2 linked regions of the Adhaeribacter arboris genome follow. The protein of the gene in region 1 interacts with the protein of each later gene in a pairwise test. Links are inferred from orthologs where the notes say so. Each region holds a gene or a part of one and is shown in the gene's direction. Other genes may lie near its edges.

Region 1 (4,517 bases):
TGAATGCAATAATTTCTTCTGATATTTTAGATGTAGAAGTTCTTAAAGAAAAATTAGCAGCTACTCCTTCTATGGATGGTTTAGAACTGGCATCGCAGGTTAGTACGAGGGATGAGTATATAATGAAACCAGATAAGGTAGAATTTAAGGTGGCTATCCTAGATTTAGGTGTAAAAAGGAACATCATACATAATTTGGTAAGCCGGGGATGTGAGTGCAAAGTTTTTCCGTACGATACCTCTTTCGATGAAATGGAAGCTTGGGGGCCTGATGGTTACTTTATATCGAACGGGCCAGGGGATCCGGCTGCAACTACACAAGCAGTGGAGAGTGTTAATCGAATCTTGGATCGCGATAAACCTTTATTTGGCATTTGTATGGGTCATCAGGTTTTAGCTCAAGCCAATGGCATTGCAACTTATAAAATGCATAACGGTCATAGAGGTTTGAATCATCCAGTTAAAAATTTAATTACAGGAAAATGTGAAGTTACATCTCAAAACCATGGTTTTGCTGTAGATGGAGAAGCGGTTAAGAATAATGACCAAGTAGAAGTTACTCATATCAACTTAAATGATGGCACCATTGAAGGTATCCGGATAAAAGGTAAAAAAGCATTTTCCGTGCAATACCATCCTGAATCTTCTCCAGGCCCACATGATTCAAATTATCTCTTCGATAATTTTATTCAATTACTTAAAAATGCTTAGAGCAGTTTGAAGTTTTCTAGGACATAATTAGTAGTATTGCAACCGGTAACGTTTCCATATCATAAATTTTAACCACTTATAAAAGATGACTTTAATTTCAAGCATTAAGGCCCGCCAAATTTTTGATTCTAGAGGTAATCCTACCGTAGAAGTAGATGTTATAACAGATAACGGATTTCTAGGTCGGGCAGCGGTTCCTTCGGGAGCATCTACGGGTAAACACGAAGCCGTAGAGCTGCGCGATGGAGATAAATCGCAATACATGGGTAAAGGCGTTTTAAAGGCAGTAAGTAATGTAAACGATATTATTGCCGAGGAATTGCTGGGAGAAAATGTATTTGAGCAAAACAAGATTGATAGCTTAATGCTGGAATTAGATGGTACACCTAATAAAGGTAAATTAGGAGCAAACGCTATCTTGGGAGTTTCTTTGGCAATTGCCCGAGCTGCTGCTGAAGCCTTAGGAATGCCGTTGTACCGCTATGTGGGTGGCGTAAATGCTAACACATTGCCGGTACCTATGATGAATATCTTAAATGGAGGTAGTCATGCGGATAATTCTATCGATTTTCAGGAATTTATGATTATGCCGGTGGGAGCTCCTAGTTTCCGCGAAGCAATGCGGTGGGGTTCTGAGATATTCCATAACCTAAAAAATGTACTTCATAAACAAGGTTTGTCTACCAATGTAGGCGACGAAGGTGGTTTTGCCCCGAATATAAAGTCGAACGAAGACGCTATTAAAATTGTATTGCAAGCCATTGAAGCGGCGGGTTATAAACCTGGCGAACAAGTAATGATTGCCATGGATGCGGCTGCTTCCGAGTTCTATGATGCATCAAGCGGTCAGTATCATTTCAAAAAATCTACAGGGGATAAGCTTACTTCTGCTGAAATGGTAAGTTACTGGACGGATTGGACTAAAAAATACCCTATTGTTTCGATTGAAGATGGTATGGATGAGGACGATTGGTCGGGCTGGAAATCTTTAACGGAATCTATTGGCAGTACTACCCAATTGGTAGGAGATGATTTATTTGTAACCAATGTAAACCGTTTGCAAAAAGGTATCGACGAATCAATTGCGAATGCTATTTTAATTAAAGTTAATCAAATCGGTACGCTTACCGAAACTATTAATGCTATTAACTTAGGTCGCAGAAACGGTTATAAGAGTATTATGAGTCATCGTTCCGGTGAAACCGAAGATAATACAATTGCTGATTTAGCGGTAGCATTAAATACCGGACAAATTAAAACAGGTTCAGCTTCTCGGTCAGATAGGATGGCAAAATACAACCAGTTGCTTCGGATTGAAGAAGAACTGGGCGAAACGGCTTACTTCCCCGGTAAGAAAATGTAAAAGTAAAATAAAATTTCTTTGGCAGGACGGTAACTATTTGTTTTACCGTCCTGCTTTTTTATTTATATTTGATTTATGCAGATACAGTTGCCAAGATTTATCAGAAGTTTTTATTTTATTTCTACTGTTACTTTCCTGATATGGATGGTATTTTTTGATTCGAATGATTTTATGACTCAATATCAAATGAGTAAGAAATTGAATGATTTGGAAGCCGATAAAGAATATTATGTTCAGAAAATAGCGGAAGTACAAAAAGATCGTACGGAGCTGATGAGTAATCCGGAATTACTAGAAAAATATGCCCGGGAAAAATACTACATGAAACGGCCGGGTGAAGAAGTATTTATTTTAGTAAAAAAGCCGAAGAAGTAAAAATTATACTTAGATAAGGTTGTAATAAGAAAGCCCTGTTCTAAGCAGGGCTTTCTTATTCTAGATAAGACACAGTAAAATATTATTGCGCTTCTATTTCATTATGCTAGCTAATTAAAATGAACTACTGAGATAATAATGGTATTTAGGCCTATAACTCAGTAGTAATAAGTTGTTTCTTTTCGAGGTGTAGATTACCGAACTAATGATAGTTCTACATGGATAATTTAAATTATTCACTCTTATAAAGTATAACCAGTAATACGTTAATCCCATTTTGAAATTTAAAATATTACAACTATTTATTAGCTAATTGGTGCGAATGTACGTGGTTTTCTAAGTTCCTTTCACAGCTTGTCTCAGCAATAATTATCTATGAACTATAAAAAAGTATATTGTGTTTAGAGGGTAAATATCGAATTTGTACAAATTAAGAGTGGTAAATTGCCAGCCTTAAAATTGTTTATAACGTATAATACAATTCTGAGGCAGCTTAGAAGGTATTATTTTTCTATAAAAAGAAACAGCAATGAAACAGGAAAATAGAGATATTATTCGAAAGGTAAAGAAAGGCAATCGCCGCGTTCGCCGGATTATTCCTTTTTTGGCGCCTTTTTTCTTTGCGCACTTTCCATTACCAGCCGGAAGTTATAAAACTAAGTCGGAAAATACTCATTTATCAGCTGCTAATGCAGAAGCATTACGTTTTGCGGCTTTTCAGGTAGATGTTTATAAGCTTTACGAAGAAATTAGTTTAGAAAAAAGTGGCTTATCGCTGGATGTTTTTAATGATGCCTTATTAGGTTATCTGAACTTGAAAGCTCAAGGTCAACTATCCGATAAAAAGTTGCTGACAGTTGTTGATTTTAACAAGCCATCTACCGAAAAACGTCTTTGGGTTATTGATTTAGCAGGTAAGAAAGTTTTGTTTAACTCCTTGGTAGCACATGGTAAAAATTCCGGTGAAAACATGGCCGAAAATTTTGACAATACCGTTAGCTCGGAGAAAAGCAGTTTAGGATTTTACGTTACCCAAGATATTTACATGGGTAAACATGGAAAATCCTTAAAGCTAGTTGGTTTAGATAAAGATTTTAATACAAATGCGCTGGAACGTTGCGTAGTAATGCATGGTGCTGATTATGTAAGTGATGCTTTTATTGCGCAGCACGGTCGTTTGGGTCGAAGCCAAGGTTGTCCTGCTTTACCTATGGAAAACCATCAACAAATTATTGAAGCTGTTAAAGGTAAAACTTGTTTGTTTATTCACGCCAATAAAAAAGAATATAATTCGGATTACCTAGATGCCGAAACAGCTTTGGCGTACTATTCATCAGTAGGTAATTCTATTATTTAAAATATAGAATAAAAGTTAGAACAAAAGGGCCTTTCTCATCAAGAAAGGCCCTTTTGTTTTACTTTAAAAGGATAAAGAAAATTTATTTGCTAACGATTCTAAATCTTTTACTACGGGATCTAAAAGCGGAATACCTTCTTGAAAGCGTTTTGCCGCCATTATTCTTTCCGGATCACCCGGAATAAGAACAGGTGTTTCTTCTGATTTAGCTTTGGACTGGCGGAACGTAGTAATCCAATTATCCATGTGGGTTTTAAATTCATCAGCCGGACGAAAAGCATCTATACGCATAGCTCCAAAAAAATGTCCGATGCCTGCTCCTACGGGGTTAGTTGGTAAGGGCAAAAAACTTACAAAGGGTGGTACCCAAGGGCCATAATTGGCTCCTGATAAAACTGCCGAAAATATATCAACGATAGAACCTAAACAATAGCCTTTGTGGCTGCCGGTTTCTCCTCCTAAAGGCATTAGCGCTCCTCCTGCTTTTAGTTCGTTTGGATTAGTAGAGTTTTGACCTTGGGCGTCTTGTATCCAGCCAAGGGGTGCTTCTTGATTCTTACGTTGTAAAATTTCTAGTTTACCATTGGCTGCAGTAGTGGTAGCAAAATCCGCTACAAACGCGGGTTGTTCATTCGCCGGTATAGCTACCGCAATAGGATTGGTTCCTAATAAACGTTCTAAAGAATTAGTAGGCGCAACCAACGGGCTGGCA
Region 2 (4,377 bases), 2.0 Mb from region 1 along the record:
AAATGCAGCATTTTCCATAAACAATATTACGTATCCAAATACGGTGAAAGTAATACAAACCTTAAATGATAATGCTATTGAAAGGCAAGATGCGTTTGAAGTTTATGCTTACGGTTTGGGACGAATTTATAAGCAGGTAATTGCCTTTAACTACTGTTCTGATCCGGATCGGCAAAATGGCTGCGAAGTTGGAAAGCAATTCATCATTACTGGAGTGAAACGAGTTGAGAAACTACTGGAACATGGTTCCGTTAAATAATACTAAATGAAAATTTGGATTCTGGCTAGTTTTTTATTTTTGTGGTCGATAGTTGGCTGGAGCCAGATAAATCCGGGTTCGAACGGTTTAAGTAAATATTTTATCTATTTTAAAGATAAAGCCAATACTCCTTTTTCGACCCAGGAACCCCAAAAATTCCTAGGTAAAGCGGCAATTGACCGGCGGTTGCGCTACCAAATACCCGTTGTTTCGCGCGATTTACCAGTTAACCCAGCGTACGTAGCTCAATTAAAAGCAAATGGCGCCAGCGTCTGGTATACCTCCCGCTGGTTTAATGGAGCTTTAGTACAATGCGATACGAGTACCTACCGCAAAATTACCGCTTTGCCTTTTGTAAAAGAAACGCAAACCGTAGGGTTACGAGTGAAAAAAAATCCTTCCGCCAGCGGGCAGAAACGAGTTCTTTTAGTATACAACTCGCAAGAAACTTTTTCTCGCAAAAAAACGCAGCAAGAATACGGAGAGTCTTATAGCCAAGCCAAATTGATTGGCGTTCCGGCTATGCATGCGGAAGGATACCGGGGCGAAGGCATGCGTATTGCGGTATTTGATGGCGGATTTTCAGGAGTAAACCGGGTTCCGGCATTTAGTCACTTGTTTACGAATAACAAACTTAAAGCAACTTTCGATTTCGTGGACAAAAACACGGGGGTTTTTGAAAAAGATAGCCACGGCACGGAAGTGTTATCTACATTAGCCGCTAATGTACCCGGAGCCTTTATCGGCACGGCACCGCAGGCAGAGTATTCGTTATTTATCACCGAAGATGTGAGCCGGGAACAAAAACTGGAAGAAATCAACTGGTTATTAGCCGCTGAATTTGCGGATAGCGCTGGGGTAGACATTATTCAAACTTCGTTGGGTTACAACCTTTTTGATGGTGCTAGTACCAATTACTCGTACCAGGATATGAACGGGGATAAAGCCATAAGTACCCGTGCGGCTGATTTTGCGGCCGCCGCGGGTATGTTAGTAGTAGTAAGTGCCGGCAACGAAGGCAATGATCCCTGGCAATACATTACTGCCCCTGCGGATGCGGATTCTGTGTTAAGTATTGGCGCCACTGATTCATTGGGGCAAAGAGCCGTATTTAGTTCAATTGGACCTACCGCGGATGCCCGCATTAAGCCGGACCTATCCGGTCAGGGTTTGCAAGCGGCCGTTATCAATCCGGCGGGTAATGTTATTCGGGCCAATGGTACTTCCTTCTCTGCCCCGATTATCTGCGGCTTGGCGGCTGGTTTCTGGCAAGCCAATCGGCAGCTAACCAATTTGCAGGTAATGGATTATTTAAAATTATCGGGCTCACAAGCTTCGCAACCCGATAACCGTTTAGGGTTTGGCATTCCGCATTTCAAAAGAGCGCAGTTATTGGCCCAACAAGATTCTGAAATGAATAGAGCCGGTTTTAAGTTATTTCCTAATCCGGTGAATAATAATCATTTTACCGTTTTAATACCGGTAAACGCCGATCAGAATACCGAAATTAAAATTTTTAATGCTATTGGTCAGGAAGTGAACTTGTTTACCTACCATTACGATAAAATTAAAACCGACCGTACATTTGTTACCTTTGAAATAAACGGACTTACCCCGGGTATGTATCATTGCGTTATTACTAGCCTTAACCGCTCCGAAACCATCCGGTTTTTGAAACTCTGACTTTATTTTTCATTGAAAATAAACCGAGTAGTACTACCAAAGTGCCTATCTTTGCTGCATGAAACCAATTATTGCTCCTTCTATTTTAGCGGCTGATTTTGCTAACTTACAGTCCGAAATTGAATTACTAAACCAAAGTGCTGGCGAGTGGATTCATTGTGATATAATGGATGGCCGTTTTGTGCCTAATATTTCCTTTGGTTTGCCGGTCTTGGAAGCCGTTCATAAACATGCCCGTAAACCATTAGATGTTCACTTAATGATTGCGGAACCCCACTTGTATATTGAGCAATTTCAAAAAGCAGGAGCAACTAACATTACGGTTCACTATGAGGTCTGTCCGCATTTACACCGGGTAATAGAGCAAATTAAAAGTGCAGGTTGCAAGGCCGGTGTTGCTTTAAATCCGCATACTCCCGTTGGTTTGTTAGAAGATATTATTACGGATCTGGATCTGGTCCTTATCATGTCGGTAAATCCCGGCTTTGGCGGGCAAAAATTTATACCCCATACCTACGCTAAAGTAGCCGCATTACGGGAGTTAATACAAGCGAAAAAGGCGCACGCGCTTATCCAAGTAGATGGGGGAGTAAACACCGAAACAGCACCTTTGTTAGTAGAGCAGGGAGCAAATGTATTGGTGGCCGGTTCATTTGTCTTTCAGGCTGCTGATCCGCTGCAGACTATCCTTCATTTACATAATTTAGCATCCTATTAAAATATCCATGTCTCTAAAACTGGTCGCATGGCTGAGTTGGCTATTTTTTCCCGTTTTAGTTTTTGCCCAACAAGCCTCAGTTACCGGCATCGTTACTGACGCTGCCGGAACACCCCTGGAATACGCCAGTGTTTTTGTGAAAGGTAGAACAAGTGGCAGTCAAACGAATGCTGCCGGAAAATTTAAAATTACAACTCCCGCCGAAAAAGATATTACTCTGGTAATAAAGTACATTGGTCTTGAAGATCAGGAGATAAAATTTTTTTTAAAAGCCGGAGAAAACCGGGTAGTTAAAGTAAAACTTTTTGCCGGTAGTCAGGCTCTCTCTACTGTTGTTATCACCGATCAGAAGGCAGGATCTTCCGGAGTAAGCATTATGCGCTTAAACCCACGCTTGACTAAGCAACTACCTTCGGCGTTTAATGATTTTAATAAGATACTTTCTACTTTGCCGGGAGTTTCGAATAACAACGAACTTACTTCTACTTATTCCGTTCGGGGCGGTAATTACGACGAAAATTTGGTGTACGTAAATGGCATGGAGATTTACCGGCCATTCTTAGTAATGAATGCCCAACAAGAAGGCTTAAGCTTTGTGAATCCCGATTTAGTGCAAGATGTTCAGTTTTCTTCGGGGGGTTGGCAACCCCGATTAGGGGACAAATTATCCTCGGTATTAAATATTACCTACAAAGCTCCTCAAAAGCTAGCTGGATCAGTAACGGGTGGATTTATGGGCGGGAGAGTACATCTGGAAACTGTTTCCCAGAACAGAAGAGTTACTTTCCTAGCCGGAGTACGTTATAAAAATGCCCAATTAGTATTTAATTCGCTAGAGACAAACGGCAATTACCAGCCCAATTTTACGGATGCCCAAAGCTACCTAACTGTTGACCTGACCAAAAAAAACCAAGTTTCAGTATCACCCAAAACTACCTTAGGAATTTTGACCAGTGTGGCCCGGAATAAATACGAAGTTGTTCCTTTTTACCGCGAAACTTCCTTTGGTACCATGGATCGGGTAGTTCGTATAGGAATAGACTACAACGGGCACGAACGGATGGAATACGAAACTTACCAAGGAGGATTGAATTTACTGCACCGCTTTTCTCCTCGATTTTTTACCGAAGTTATTGCTTCGTCTGTACTGGCCCGGGAAAGAGAACTACGGGATGTAGCAGCGAGTTACTCTTTTTCGGAAGGGGTGACCGATAGTAAAACCCGTGATCTAAACGAGGAAGTGCGTAACGTTGATGCCGGAACAGATTTCGAGCATTCCCGGAATAGTTTAACCGCAATGATTTTTGCGGTAGAAAACCGGTATACCTGGCAGCCAACTAGTAGACGAGAATGGCAAATTGGACTTAAAGCTGCCCACGAAAACATCCAGGATCAGTTAAACGAGTACAGTCTGCTGGATTCAGCCGGTTATGTGACGTTAAACAAGAACATTACTTCAAACCTGAATTTAAAATCTGATCGCTATCAAGGTTACGCACAGAACACTATAAAGCTTGATTCTCTGCGAACTTTAATTTACGGTGTTCGATTAAATTATTGGACAGTAAATCGCGAACTATTAATCAGCCCCAGGGTACAATATACGGGAATAGTACCTGCTCATCCCAATTGGTCGTATAAAATAGCCTTAGGCATTTATTACCAGCCTCCTTTTTACCGCGAACTCCGCAATCGCCAAGGTGAACTGAACCAAAAC

The links. The genes of interacting proteins can lie anywhere in the genome.
Region 2: the proteins of eno (region 1) and rpe interact in binary tests that used the Escherichia coli proteins (3 or more experiments, as listed by UniProt). The link is inferred for Adhaeribacter arboris from one-to-one orthologs.

What each region holds. Positions count from the first base shown.
Region 1 is NZ_PYFT01000001.1:3,235,693-3,240,209, reverse strand. What follows is about bases 1-2,934. They hold eno (phosphopyruvate hydratase), read left to right. Parts: upstream 1-795; coding sequence 796-2,073; downstream 2,074-2,934. Other genes in these bases: AHMF7605_RS13435 (FtsB family cell division protein), read left to right, coding at 2,149-2,448; carA (glutamine-hydrolyzing carbamoyl-phosphate synthase small subunit), read left to right, coding at 1-710. Also shown: AHMF7605_RS13430 (murein L,D-transpeptidase catalytic domain family protein), read left to right, coding at 2,978-3,805; AHMF7605_RS13425 (Ldh family oxidoreductase), read right to left, coding at 3,869-4,517. UniProt on the Escherichia coli protein: Catalyzes the reversible conversion of 2-phosphoglycerate (2-PG) into phosphoenolpyruvate (PEP). It is essential for the degradation of carbohydrates via glycolysis.
Region 2 is NZ_PYFT01000001.1:1,265,646-1,270,022, reverse strand. Bases 1,037-3,830 are described here. They hold rpe (ribulose-phosphate 3-epimerase), read left to right. Parts: upstream 1,037-2,000; coding sequence 2,001-2,660; downstream 2,661-3,830. Other genes in these bases: AHMF7605_RS05345 (TonB-dependent receptor), read left to right, coding at 2,668-3,830; AHMF7605_RS05355 (S8 family serine peptidase), read left to right, coding at 1,037-1,942. Also shown: AHMF7605_RS05360 (hypothetical protein), read left to right, coding at 1-259; more of AHMF7605_RS05355, read left to right, coding at 266-1,036; more of AHMF7605_RS05345, read left to right, coding at 3,831-4,377. UniProt on the Escherichia coli protein: Catalyzes the reversible epimerization of D-ribulose 5-phosphate to D-xylulose 5-phosphate.